DNA from 2 places in the Caballeronia sp. AZ1_KS37 genome. Region 1 is predicted to be linked to the other one. Evidence: riboswitches for the same ligand, from Rfam matches in the RefSeq annotation. Region 1 holds a riboswitch; the other holds the start of a gene.
What was found. Region 1 has a riboswitch for thiamine pyrophosphate ahead of thiC (phosphomethylpyrimidine synthase ThiC). Riboswitches for the same ligand answer to the same signal wherever they lie in the genome.
Positions count from the first base shown of each region.

Region 1 (7,112 bases):
ACACGAAGGCCATCATGTCCGATCCCCCGATACGGAAAAGTGCGCGGAACAACGGTTATCGCCGTTGCGACTCGATGCAGGGAAGCTATGTAGCCAAAACCGTGCCAATCATCTGGCGAATAGTGGCGAAGCCTTGTCGGATAAGGAAAGTGCGCCGGCGCACGATGAAGCGCGTCGTGCGCGCGAGCCCGTGTCGAAAGGAAAATGTTGCAGCAGTGTTACGCGGCAAGGCGACAAACGGCTTTTTGTCTCACCTGGCGTATCGCGGCGCGGCGATCAGTGTCCGCGGCCGCCGCCTCCGCCGCCATGCCAACTGCCGCCGCCGCCGTGCCAGCCGCCGCCCCCATGCCACCCGCCGCCGCCGTGCCATCCGCCACCGTGGTAGCCGCCGCGATAGCCATGTCCCCAGCAGCATCCGCTGCCGCCCCAGTAGCCGAAGCTGAACGAAACCGCCGGATAACCGTAGCCGTAGCCGTAGTACGCCGGATAGCCGTAGTACGGGTAAGCCGCATACGGCGGGTAATACGGATAGGGATACGTCCGGTAGTAGTCGGAGTACGACGAGCCGACGGCGTATTCGTACTGTGGCGGCAAGGTCGCGGATGACGTCGGCGTGGCCGCCGTGCCGGACGCGGGCAACGCGAATTCCCGCTGCGTGTAGGTCGCGCCGACGACAGGCGCGGGCGGATAAGCTGGATAAGCCGGATAACCGTAAGGGTAATAACATCCGCCGAGAAGAAGCCCGGCGGCGAGCGCTGCGGCGGCCGTCCCGGGTCCGGACATGCTGCGGGCGGAAATCATGGCACTGCTCCTTGCGTTACGGCTTGCGGGACGTGGGATCGAATGAAATTGGCCCCTTAAGAAGCAGCTTAGTCGAACGACAACCGGGAGGCGCGCCGCGTGATGTGAAAAAGCATTGCGGCGCGCCTTTATGTAACAGAAATGAAACAGCGGGTCGTTGAGGGCGGCGAAACGCGTCCGTTGCGTCGTAGACGATGTTCGCGCTACTTCCCGACCTGATTGCCGATAATCCCGCCGACCGCCGCGCCGCCGAGCGTCGAAAGCGCGCTGCCGCCGATCACCGCGCCGCCCGCCGCACCGACGCCGGCGCCGATAGCCGTATCCCGTTGACGCGTGGTCATGTCGCCGCAAGCGGTCAGTCCTCCCAGAAACCCAACGATCATTGCAGCGGCGCCGATCTGTTTGATGATTTTCATGTCGACTCTCCAATTCGAAGATGAGATGAATCGGCTGCGGCTCGGCCGCATTTGCGCCGGTTCACGCACTCAAATAGCAGAAAAGATGCCCGAATCGTCGGATGAACCGCTCATTCAGGCCCGACAAGGCTTTGCGCCCGGCGCACACATAAAAAACGGCCTGCCGCACGCGCTGTGCGACAGGCCGTTGTCAGCGAGTCAGAAGCTTCAGGTCGGCTGATAGATTTCCGAGCCCTTTTTCACGAACTCGATCGCCTTCGTCTCCATGCCCTTGGCGAGCGCCTCGCTTTCGCTGACACCTTGCTTCGCCGCGAAATCGCGCACGTCCTGCGTGATCTTCATCGAGCAGAAGTGCGGGCCGCACATCGAGCAGAAATGCGCGACCTTCGCGGAATCCTTCGGCAGCGTTTCGTCGTGGAATTCGCGCGCCTTGTCCGGATCGAGACCGAGATTGAACTGGTCTTCCCAGCGGAATTCGAAGCGCGCCTTCGACAGCGCATTGTCCCGCACCTGCGCGCCCGGATGACCCTTCGCGAGATCGGCCGCGTGCGCCGCGAGCTTGTACGTGATGATGCCTTCCTTCACGTCGTCCTTGTTCGGCAGCCCCAGGTGTTCCTTGGGCGTGACGTAGCAGAGCATCGCGGTGCCGAACCAGCCGATCATCGCAGCGCCGATGCCCGACGTGATGTGGTCGTAACCCGGCGCGATGTCGGTCGTCAGCGGCCCGAGCGTGTAGAAGGGCGCTTCGTCGCACCATTCCAGTTGCAGGTCCATGTTTTCCTTGATGAGCTGCATCGGAACGTGGCCGGGGCCTTCGATCATCACCTGCACGTCGTGCTTCCACGCGATCTGCGTCAGTTCGCCGAGCGTCTTCAGTTCGCCGAGCTGGGCTTCGTCATTGGCGTCGTAGATCGAGCCGGGGCGCAGGCCGTCGCCGAGGGAGAACGAGACATCGTATTGCTTCATGATTTCGCAGATGTCTTCGAAGTGCTCGTAAATGAAGCTTTCCTTGTGATGCGCGAGGCACCACTTCGCCATGATCGAGCCGCCGCGCGACACGATGCCCGTCATGCGGTTCGCGGTCAGCGGCACGTATTGCAGGCGCACGCCGGCGTGAATCGTGAAGTAATCGACGCCTTGCTCCGCCTGCTCGATGAGCGTGTCGCGGAAGATTTCCCACGTCAGGTCTTCGGCCTTGCCGTTCACCTTTTCGAGCGCCTGATAGATCGGCACCGTGCCGATCGGCACCGGCGAATTGCGGATGATCCACTCGCGCGTTTCGTGGATGTGCTTGCCGGTCGACAGATCCATGACCGTGTCGCCGCCCCAGCGAATTGCCCACGTCATCTTGTCGACTTCCTCGCCGATCGACGACGTGACCGCCGAATTGCCGATGTTCGCGTTGATCTTCACGAGGAAGTTGCGGCCGATAATCATCGGCTCGCTTTCCGGGTGATTGATGTTCGCGGGGATGATCGCGCGGCCGCGCGCCACTTCCTCGCGCACGAATTCAGGCGTGATTTCCTTCACCGCGTCCTTGCCGAACGCCGCCGCGCCGAAGGCTTGTCCGGCGTGCTGGCGGCCCATCATCTTCGCGAGCTTTTCGCCGTTGGGGCCGCTCGTGCGCAGGCTTTCGAGATACTCCGCGCGACGCTGGTTCTCGCGAATCGCGATGTACTCCATCTCCGGCGTGATGATGCCCTGGCGCGCGTAGTGCATCTGCGAGACGTTCTTGCCGGCGAGCGCGCGGCGCGGATGACGGTGCAAACCCGGAAAGCGCAGTTCGGCCGTTTTCGGATCGGCGGCGCGCTCGCGGCCGAACTCGCTCGACAGGCCGCTCAGTTCCTCGGTGTCGCCGCGCTTTTCGATCCACGCGCCGCGCAGCGCGGGCAGACCGCTGCGAATGTCGATCTGCGCGTCGGGATCGGTGTACGGGCCCGACGTGTCGTACACGTAGACGGGCGGATTCTTCTCGCCGCCGAAGCCGTCGGGCGTGTCGGATTGCGTGATCTCGCGCATCGGCACGCGGATGTCGGGCGTCGAACCTTCGACATAGACCTTGCGCGAGTTCGGCAGCGGCGCGATGGCGGCGGCATCGACGACGGCGTTTTCCGAGAGGAACTTCGGGTTGGCATTCATGTGCTTGATCTCCTAAGGGACGATTTTTTTCAGCACGAGCGATGTCGTAGCTCGTGGTGACTCAGGAGCTAAACAGGGAGGAACGAGATGGAAAGGTACGGGTTCGGTTGAAGTGGCGTGGACTGCGGCCTATGGAACCCGAACGCTTCCCTGCGCTGGCATTATCCAGATCAGGTTCAAAGGGTATTTCTCACCCACGCCACACGAAGCGCTTCGTCGATAAAACCGCACGAAACCGCGATGTGCAACGCAGGACCCCCGCGTTAGCAGCCGACACGTTACACCGCGGCGTGGCGTCTTGGCAACCATCCCGAAAATGAGCCGATGGATGCGAGCGCTTACTGCATAATGTCGGGCGCCGCGGATTTCCGGGTTTTCCCGAAGGTCGCGCGGTCCTTCCTCGCGCCATTCCCCTTTGCTTTACGCCATGTCGTTCTGTCTGGTTTTGCCCGTTTTTCTCCGGCGCGCAGCCGTCGCCGCGGAGTGATGCATGTCCGCACTGCCTCCGCCGCGCCTGCCGTTCAGCTTCCCTGACCGTTTTCCGTTTCGCGCGCCGCGCTCTTTCAAGGGGCAGGTCGCGCTTGCACTGACGGTCGTCTATCTCGTTTGGGGATCGACGTATCTCGGCATCCATCTCGCGCTCGAATCTTTTCCGCCGTTGATGCTCGGCGGGCTGCGCAATCTGTTCGCGGGCATAGGGCTATTCTTGATCGCGGTGCATCGCAAGTCGGTGTGGCCCAGCGCGCGGGAAGTGCGCAACGCGGCGATCGTCGGCACGTTGCTGGAAGGTCTGTCGAGCGGGATGATGGCTTACGGCATGCGGACCGTGGGGACCGGCACGGCCGCCGTGATGGTCGCGACGGTGCCGCTTTTCGCGACGATCTTCACCGCGCTCAGCGGACGCGGCGTCGCGAAAGGCGAGTGGTTCGCGGTGGCGCTGGGTCTGCTCGGGATCGTGCTGCTGAATCACGGCGATCCCTCGCCGAGTTCGACGGTCGGCACGCTGGCGATTCTGTGCGCCGCGATCTTCTGGGCGGGCGGCGCGCATCTGGCGACGCGCCTGCCGCAGCCTTCCGATCTGCTGATGTCGACGGCGCTGCAGATCGGTTTGGGCGGATTGATCGCGACGGCGATCGCGTTCGCATCGGGCGAGCGGTTGGCGAGCGTCGGCGTCGGCGCGGGGTTCTCGTTTTTGTATCTCGTTGTGATCGGTTCGATGGCCGCTTATGTCGCGTATAACTTTCTGATCCGCAATACGAGCACGATCGTCGCGACGAGTTGTCTTTATGTGAATCCGGTGGTGGCGGTTGGTTTGGGCGCGCTGCTGCTCGGGGAAATCGTCACGCAATGGACCGTGATTGCGACGGTTGTGATTCTGCTTTCCGTTGGGCTGTCGTTCTGGTTTGATCAGCGGCGGCGGGGGATGGCGTAACGGCGCACTTTCTTCGCACGATGTTTGGAAAAATGCACGACAAACCGGACTCGGCGAATTGAAATCTCGGCAATACCAGATACAAAAATTGCCGAAATCGAGCGCTCGTCCAGAGCGCATCGCACTGGTCAACATACCCATCTGGATGCGACAAAATATTCAGGCATGCTCAATTGCGGCCCTTATGTAATTACTACATAAGTGCTCTCACGCAGTCGGGTTTGTCTCTTCTATAAAAGCGCAGGCGGGATATCGCTGGTAAGCAGCTGTTGCGGAGGACGATTTTATGCGGGATCCGTCCTCCGCAGCGATCTAGATGTGTTCACAGCGGACCTGAACACGTGCGCTCGGATCATCGATTCGGCAAAGCGCGGGCGGCAGATGTAAAGCTTCAAGAGAGCGATGATCATCAGCAAGAAAATGATGAGCTATACTTATCGATTTAAGAATGGAGCATCGATCATGCGGCTTGAAGGGGTGTACATAAATCTTGAAAGAAGTAAGGAGCGTCGACATTCAATCGAGCGTCAGCTGCATGATTTGGGCTGCGAAGATTGGATCAAGCGTTTCGCCGCAGTCGATGGAAGCACGCGTGGGCCGTTCGTCGGCGTTGTTGAAAACAGTGTTTGGGCGTGTCGACAGTCGCACACGGAGGCTATTGCAGACTCTGATGATTCGTCGGCTCTTCTGATTTTGGAGGACGATGTAGAAATCAGTCGTTCTTTTTCGAAAATAGCGAATCCAGCCACGCTAAGTGAATTTATCGCTAGAAATCCGACCTGCGATATTCTTTTTTTAGACTGTTGCTCCTTCTATGCACAGGCGCCCTTCCTGTTATCTCTTAGTGAGATACAAATGAAGAATCGGATGCGCGGCGATGCTTCGGAAGAGGATAGACATGCGCTCTCAGGCGTGAGCATTATTGACGCACGTGGGATCTTTGCATATTGCTCTGCCTGTTACGTCGTGACTCCGAAGGGAAAGCAAACACTGCGGCAGCTTTTCTCTGAAGAGCCGGATCCCGGAATCGCGGTGGATATTCTGTACCGGGATTGGATTTCCAGTGGACGTGTGATGGCAAATCTGACTGTTCCGTTCCTGGCGACGCCTAGCTTTAGGAACGTTTCAACGATTCCCTATGAAAAGCTCGACTATCTCCCGGTAGGGGAGAGAGAAGGGCTCCTTGCTAACGCGATTCGGCGTCTGCTATTTGCGGGCGATCACCGGCTCGACATGACGGAAATGGCCGCGTTGATTTCCGATGCGGAAGGGTCGCCTGAATATGAACTTGGAATGAAACTGTATCAATCCTGTCGCGCAATGGCATAGCCGCAAGTGCTCCTTCTGGTTCCCTCGTCGACACGTTATCTCGTGAAGCTTGATCTGGAGAATGCCGGCGCGCGGTCAACGATGCTTGTCCACAGTTCGAGCCTCCCTGCGCCGAACCGGGGCACAGGGATTGCTAACGCCGGTTACCCGTCGCGGTGTAATTCGCGGTAAGCGTCGCCGCTGACGGTGAGCAAGGCCAAAACGGGAGAGTCCCGGCCTCAAACCTCGAAACGCACCACGCCTTACGAAACGCACCGCGGACTCAAACAACGATTAAAACCAAGAGAAAAGGTGAAACCATGAAGCTCATCCGCACCGCTGCCGCGCTTGCCGCCGTCGCCGCTTTGCTCTCCGCTTGCGGCGGAAGCTCCGATGACGTCGGCAAGGAAATCGGCGTCACTCAGCCGCAAGTCCATTTCATCCACGCGATCCCGAGCGGCCCGAACGTCGACTTCTACGACAACAGCAAGATCCTGCAGCCGAATCTCGCCTATAAGGCGGTGACGAACTTCGCGAACATCGACACGGGCCAGCACAACTTTTCCTACGCCGCCGTCAACACGACGACGCAACTCGCCACCGACACGACCATCTCGAACGCGGCGAAAGGGCACGAATACACGGTGATCGCGCTGCCGGACGCGGGCTTCGTGCCGTCGATCGCGGTGATCGACGATCCGTTCGACAAGGGCCTGCTATCGAGCAGCGCACGCGTGCGCGCGTTCAACGCATCGACGAACGCGCCGAACCTCGACATCTATCTCGTCGCGCCGGGCACGAACATCTCGACCGTCAGCCCGACGATGGCGGGCGTCGCCTACAAGAACGCCGTACCGGCGACGACGCAAGACTCGATCTACGTCTCCGGCGGCACGTATCAACTGATCGCGACGCTGCCGGGCTCGAAGACGCCGGTCTATAAATCGGCGTCGTTCGATCTCGTCAACAACGCGGACTGGCTCGTGACGACGCTGCCTTCGGGAAATGCAGCCACG
Region 1 is NZ_JALQDP010000004.1:276,023-283,134, forward strand. It holds gene NCS00_RS33320 (hypothetical protein) at 1-16, opposite strand, end outside; gene NCS00_RS05065 (hypothetical protein) at 277-801, opposite strand; gene NCS00_RS05070 (YMGG-like glycine zipper-containing protein) at 1,005-1,184, opposite strand; gene thiC (phosphomethylpyrimidine synthase ThiC) at 1,425-3,356, opposite strand; TPP riboswitch at 3,486-3,626, opposite strand; gene NCS00_RS05080 (EamA family transporter) at 3,847-4,788, shown strand; gene NCS00_RS05085 (glycosyltransferase family protein) at 5,191-6,117, shown strand; gene NCS00_RS05090 (DUF4397 domain-containing protein) at 6,417-7,112, shown strand, end outside.

Region 2 (7,112 bases), on a different contig from region 1:
GTCGTGAGCGACGGCGTGCTCGTGTAGTGCAGGTTGATGCCGCCGCGCTCCGTCGCCGGCGACGTTTCTTCGCGGATATGCGTCGAGCGCATCACCCGCTTGAATTCGCGCAGACGATTCACGGTCGCGCGCCATTCGACCAACGTCGAATAACTGTTGATGAACCACGAAAACGAATCGCTGACCGTGCCGAACGCCGATGAAATCTGCATCAGCACGCCAAACGAAAACGCGCCCGCGAAGTAGCGCGGCGCGGCGACCATGATCGGGAAAATGATCGCGATCTGCCCGTAGAACGACAGCACGAAGGTCATGCGCTTCGTGTACTTCATGATCATCCACCAGTTGTCGCGAATGCGCTGGAAGATGGTCTTTGCGTTCGCCGTTTCGGTCGCGATGCCGTCATAAAACGCAATCTGTTCGGCGTTCTCGCGCACGCGGATCAGGCCGAAACGGAAATCGGCCTCGACCTTCTGCTGCTGATAGTTGATCGACACGAGCGGATGCCCGACCTTCTGGATGATCAGCGAGCCGAGAATCGCGTAGAGCGCGGCGGCCCAGACCATATAGCCCGGAATCGTGATCGGCGTGCCGCCGAGCGAGAAGGTCAGCGCGCCCGCGATGGTCCAGAGAATCGTGATGAAAGTGACGAGCGTGACGAGCGTCGAAAGCAGATCGAGCGAGAGCGAAAGCGTGGTGGTGGCGAAGGATTGCAGGTCGTCGGAAATACGCTGGTCGGGGTTGTCGGCGAGGCGGTCGCGCTCGATGCGGTAGAACGCCTTGTCACCGAGCCATTGTTCCAGAAAGCGGTTGGTGAGCCATTGACGCCAGCGAAACGCGAGCATCTGCCGCAGATATCGACCGTACACCGCGAGCAGGATGTACGCGAACGCGAGGCCCGTGAAGATCAGCAGCAGATGCGGAAAGTCCTTGACGTTCTTGTTCTGCAGCGCGTTGTAGAAGTCGGCGTTCCAGCTGTTGAGCCGGACGTTGATCCACACAACGGTCATGTTGATCGCGATGATCGCGACGAGAAGGCCCCACGCGAAGCCGCGCTCCTCCGACACCCAGTAGGGCTTGATGAGGCTCCACGCCGAGACTTCGTCGGCCTTCTGCTGCGTGCTTTCGGTATGGGTGTTGGTCATGAGCTTCCTGCTGATGCGCCTCGTGGCGCCCGATTGTTACGTCCGCGGCCGGGCCGCGCGCGGCGTTTTCCGGCTCCGCAGATTGTTCCGGGGTTCGCTTAACGCTCACTTAATTTCGGGCGATCGTCCTGCGAACCATGTTCGCGGCATTGTGCCAGAGTGCCGCCGCGCACGATAAAAGGCGGGGAATCCCGGTTTGCAGCGCCTTTGCCTTTCATGTTTTAATGACCCTCGACGAAACAGGGGTGCTTCGCGTGCATCGGCGGCCGGAACGGTCGGCAGCGCGGCGAGGCTGAGAGAGACCCTTTGCACCCGATCCGGGTAATACCGGCGAGGGAAGTTTCCGGAGACCGCGCGAGCCTCGCGCCATTCCTCCAGTCTCTTCCAGTCCTTTCTTCGCGCCCGGCGCGCTTCATGCGCTGCCGAGCCGGTCTCTCCCGCTGATTTCGTCCTCGTGATGTGGCGCCGCGCCAGCACGATCGGGATCGCGTCTTTCGTCTCCATCGTGCAGCGCAGCGTTACGCGTATGGAGACATCGAATTGATGAACAGAATCGATCAGGGCGCCGCGCGCCGGCCGGATTTCGCCGTCGTCGGCGGCGGGCTCGTCGGACGGCTCGTCGCCTGGCAACTCGCGGGCGCGGGCCACGACGTCGCGCTTTACGAACGCGGCGACGCCGCCGGCACGCAGTCGGCCGCGTGGGTCGCCGCCGCCATGCTCGCGCCGCTCGCGGAAGCGGCGAGCGCGGAGCCGCTCGTCGTCGGGCTGGGGGCGGCATCGCTCGAACGCTGGCCTGAACTCATCGCGCAATTGCCCGAGCCGGTTTTCTTTCAGCGCAACGGCACGCTCGTCGTCTGGCACGGCGCGGATCGCGCCGAAGCGCCGCTCTTCGAACGCCGTCTCAAGGCCAATTCGCCCGCCGATCTGCTCGACGGCGGCTTCGTCAAGCTCGCGGGCGCGCAAGTCGCGCAAGCCGAACCGGCGCTCGGAACGCGCTTCGCGCAGGGCTGGCTGCTGCCGAACGAAGGCCAACTGGACAACCGTCAGGCGCTTGGCGCGCTCGCCGCCGGACTTGCCGCGCGCGGCGTGCGTACGCACTGGAACACCGCCGTCGATGCGATGCCCGACGCGCGCTGGATCATCGATTGCCGCGGCCTCGGCGGGAAGCCCGCGTGGCCCGCGCTGCGCGGCGTTCGCGGCGAAGTCGCGCGCGTGCACGCGCCGGGCATCGGGCTGACGCGGCCGGTGCGGCTCTTGCATCCGCGCTATCCGCTCTACATCGCGCCGAAGGAGAACGATCTCTACGTGATCGGCGCGACGGAAGTCGAGGGCGAGGACATGTCGCCCGTGAGCGTACGTTCGGCGCTCGAGCTGCTGAGCGCCGCGTTCGCGGTGCATCCGGGTTTCGGCGAGGCGCGCATCCTCGAACTGAACTCGCATTGCCGGCCGACCTTGCCGGATCACCGGCCGGCGATCGTCTGGGACGGGGCGCGGACCTTGCGCGTGAACGGCTTGTACCGGCACGGCTTCATGATCGCGCCCGAAGTCGCGGATGCCGGGTGCCGTCTCGCCGACGCGCTCGCTTCCGGCGATATCGCCGATGCCGAGGCCTTCTCCGATTTCCGCAGCGCCGCGCGCTGGCCCGAACTGCTGCACGGCGAGTTCGCGGTTGCGCCAGCGCTCTAGTCATCAGGAAACAACCATGAACATCCACATCAATCAGCGCGTCTTCGATTTGCCCGACGCCACCACCGTCACCGACGCGCTCGCCGCGTTCGGCGCGAAACCGCCGTTCGCGGTCGCGCTGAACGGCCAGTTCGTCGCGCGCGGCGAACACGCCACGAAAACGCTCGCCGCCGGCGACAAGCTCGACGTCGTGTCGCCCGTCGCGGGCGGCTGAACTCCGAACCGAAGGATCGAACCATGACCATTTCCACCGCCGACGTCCTCACGCTCTACGGCGAGACGTTTCCGAGCCGCGTGCTGCTCGGCACGTCGCGTTATCCGTCGCTGCAATCGCTTTCCGACTCCATCGACGCCGCTCGGCCGGGCATGGTCACGGTCGCGCTGCGCCGTCAGTCGGAGACCGGGGAAGCCGGCTTCTTCGATGTGCTCAAGCGCCACGGCGTCGCGCTTTTGCCGAACACGGCGGGCTGCCAGAGCGTCGACGAGGTGCTCACGACCGCGCACATGGCGCGCGAGGTGTTCGAGACGCCGTGGATCAAACTGGAATTGATCGGCGACGACTACACGCTGCAGCCCGATCCGATCGGCCTCGTCGAAGCGGCGGCCAAGCTGATCCGCGATGGCTTCAAGGTGCTGCCTTACTGCACGGAAGATCTCGTCATCGGCCGGCGTCTGCTCGATGCCGGCTGCGAAGCGCTGATGCCGTGGGGCGCGCCCATCGGCACGGGCAAGGGCGTGACGAATCCATACGGGCTGCGCACCTTGCGCGAGCGTCTGCCGGATGTGCCGCTGATCGTCGATGCCGGTCTCGGCGTGCCGTCGCATGCGTGTCAGGTGATGGAATGGGGCTTCGATGGCGTGCTGCTCAACACGGCCGTCTCGCAGGCAACCTTCCCGCCGCAGATGGCGCGCGCGTTCGCGCTCGGCGTCGAAGCGGGGCGCACCGCGTTCCTCGCGGGCCCCATGGCCGAGCGCGACAGCGCGCAGGCGAGCACGCCGGTCGTCGGCATGCCGTTCTGGCATCAGGACGGAGGCGCGGCATGAGCTTGTTGAATCGTGAAGTGTTCTGGCCGCCGGCGGACGAGCTGACTGAAGTCGCCGAGCGGATTCGCGCGCGTCTCGGCGAATGGCCGACGGCGGAAACGCGCTGGCGCATCTGCCTGACCGCGCCGGAATCGCCGCAGGCGAGCGACATCATCGTCTTCAACGAGCCGCACGATGTGGCCGCGAACGGCGCCGCGGCAATCCTCGAAGCGCATGGCGATCGCGTCACGCTGCGTCGTGGCGACGAGCGTTTCGCGCTCGAAGGCGAATGGTCGGATGATTGGCTGTCCGCGCTCGCCGCTTTCCTCGACTGCAATTTCGAGCCGCACGACGCGCTGACGCTCGCGCTCGCCTGGCGCGCGGGCGATGAGAACAAGGACGACGCGTGGCCCGTCGAATTCGCGACGTTTCCGCGTGTCGCCGATCTGCCCGCCGCGCCCGAAGGCGGATTCCCGGCGTGCCCCGATCGGCTCGGCCTGTATCCGGTGCTGCCGAGCGCCGACTGGGTCGAGCGCGTGCTCGGTCTCGGCGTCCGCACGACGCAACTGCGCCGCAAAACCGCCGACGCCGCCGACTTGCAGCGCGAAATCTCGCGCTCGGTCGAGGCGGGACGTCGGCATGACGCACAGGTTTTTATCAACGATCATTGGCGCGAGGCGATTGCGGCGGGCGCGTACGGCGTGCACCTCGGACAGGAAGACGTGCAGACGGCCGACCTGAGCGCCATCGCGAAAGCCGGCGTGCGGCTCGGTCTGTCGACGCACGGCTATTACGAGATGTTGCGCGCGCTGCACTTCAAGCCGAGCTACCTTGCGCTCGGCGCCGTCTTCCCGACTACGACGAAAGTCATGCCGACCAAGCCGCAAGGATTGGCGCGCCTGTCGCGCTACGTGCGACTGCTGTCGGGCCGGGTGCCGCTTGTCGCCATTGGTGGAATCGACGCCAAGGCGATGCCGGGCGTGCTGGAAACCGGCGTGCGCAGCGCGGCGGTCGTGCGCGCGGTCACCGAGGCACCGGACACAGCCGCGGCGGTTTTGTCACTGCAAAAAATGTTCGCAGGTCAACGGTGAAAAGTCCCAAAAGCAAGGGGATACACGCCTAGGCAAAGCACCGATTGCGCGCAGGCCCTATAATTCGGCCTCTTGCGCCAACGGAATCTCTTACCCAGTGCCTGCTTTCTCCGAGACTCTGCTAGAGCTACGCGACGTCGACTTCGGCTACGGCGACCGGCTCGTCCTGTCGAACCTGAACATGCGATTCACGCGTGGGCAGGTGGTCGCGGTCATGGGCGGCTCAGGCTGCGGCAAAACCACGACCTTGCGTCTGGTCGGCGGTCTCGTGAAGGCGAGTCGCGGCAAAGTCATGTTCGACGGACAGGACGTCGGCGCCCAGACGCGCGACGGTCTGTACGCGCTGCGCCGGAAGATGGGCATGCTGTTCCAGTTCGGCGCGTTGTTCACCGACCAGACGGTGTTCGAGAACGTCGCGTTCCCGCTGCGCGAACACACGGACCTTCCGGAAGCGCTGATCCGCGATCTCGTGCTGATGAAGCTGAACGCGGTCGGCCTGCGCGGCGCGCGCGATCTCGCGCCGTCGGAGATTTCGGGCGGCATGGCGCGCCGCGTGGCGCTCGCCCGCGCAATCGCGCTCGATCCCCAGTTGATGATGTACGACGAGCCGTTCGCCGGCCTCGATCCCATTTCGCTCGGCATCACGGCGCAGCTCATCCGCACGATCAACGACGCGCTCGGCGCAACGTCCATTCTCGTTACGCACGACGTACCGGAATCCTTCGCGATCGCGGACTACGTGTATTTCATCGCGAACGGCGGCATTCACGCCGAAGGCACGCCGGCGCAACTGCGCGCATCGCAGGATCCGACCGTGCGCCAGTTCATCGACGGCACGCCCGACGGCCCATTCAAGTTCCACTATGCGAGCACGCCGCTCGCCGCAGATTTCGGCATCGGAGGGCAGGCATGATCAGCGCGCTCGGACGCTGGGTGCTCGACGGTTTCGGCACCGCAGGCTACGCAACGCGCATGTTCCTGCGCCTCGTGGTCGAATTTTTTCCGCTGTTGCGCCGCCCGCGCCTCGTCACGAAACAGATCCACTTCGTCGGCAATTATTCGCTCGTCATCATCGCGGTGTCGGGTTTGTTCGTCGGCTTCGTGCTCGGCTTGCAGGGCTATTACACGCTGAGCCGCTACGGTTCGGAACAGGCGCTTGGGCTTCTGGTGGCGCTCTCGCTCGTGCGCGAGCTCGGGCCGGTCGTCACGGCGCTACTGTTCGCGGGGCGCGCGGGCACGTCGCTGACCGCCGAAATCGGCTTGATGAAAGCCGGCGAGCAACTCACCGCCATGGAAATGATGGCGGTCGATCCGCTCAAGGTGGTCGTCGCGCCGCGCATGTGGGCGGGCATCGTCGCCATGCCGGTGCTGGCGGCCATTTTCAGCGCGGTCGGCATCATCGGCGGCTACGTCGTCGGCGTGATGCTGATCGGCGTCGATCCGGGCGCGTTCTGGTCGCAGATGCAAGGCGGCGTGGACGTGTGGCGCGATGTCGGGAACGGCGTCATCAAGAGCATCGTGTTCGGCTTCGCGGTGACGTTCATCGCGTTGTTCCAGGGCTACGAAGCACGGCCAACGCCCGAAGGCGTGTCGCGCGCGACGACGAAAACGGTCGTATATGCGTCGCTCGCCGTGCTCGGGCTCGATTTCCTGCTCACCGCACTGATGTTCAGCTAATGAACCAAGCGCAGGCGCCGCACGAGGCGCAGGCGTTGTGAAGGGCACAGACCGTCACGCGCCATCTGCGAAAAGATTCTCTTTGGGAAGACGATGAAAAAGACTGCTCTCGACTTTTGGGTCGGCCTCTTCGTGGTGCTCGGTTTCGTGGCGCTGCTCTTTCTCGCGCTGAAGGCGGGCAACATGAGCTCCCTGTCGTTCCAGCAAACCTACGCGGTGAAACTGAAGTTCGACAACATCGGCGGACTGAAGGCGCGCGCGCCCGTGAAGAGCGCGGGCGTGACGGTCGGGCGCGTCGGCAGCATCGGCTTCGATGCGAACACGTATCAGGCCGTGGTCACGATCGATATCGACAAGCAGTATCAGTTTCCGAAGGATTCGTCCGCGAAGATCCTGACTTCCGGCTTGCTCGGCGAGCAATACATCGGCCTCGAGCCGGGCGGCGACGATCAGATGCTCAAGAACGGCGACACCATCACGATGACGCAAT
Region 2 is NZ_JALQDP010000020.1:22,648-29,759, reverse strand. It holds gene NCS00_RS12810 (ABC transporter ATP-binding protein/permease) at 1-1,145, opposite strand, end outside; TPP riboswitch at 1,377-1,501, shown strand; gene NCS00_RS12805 (FAD-dependent oxidoreductase) at 1,689-2,831, shown strand; gene thiS (sulfur carrier protein ThiS) at 2,848-3,045, shown strand; gene NCS00_RS12795 (thiazole synthase) at 3,069-3,875, shown strand; gene thiE (thiamine phosphate synthase) at 3,872-4,945, shown strand; gene NCS00_RS12785 (ABC transporter ATP-binding protein) at 5,043-5,858, shown strand; gene mlaE (lipid asymmetry maintenance ABC transporter permease subunit MlaE) at 5,855-6,622, shown strand; gene mlaD (outer membrane lipid asymmetry maintenance protein MlaD) at 6,716-7,112, shown strand, end outside.
Region 2: another riboswitch for thiamine pyrophosphate. It lies ahead of NCS00_RS12805 (FAD-dependent oxidoreductase); the one in region 1 lies ahead of thiC (phosphomethylpyrimidine synthase ThiC).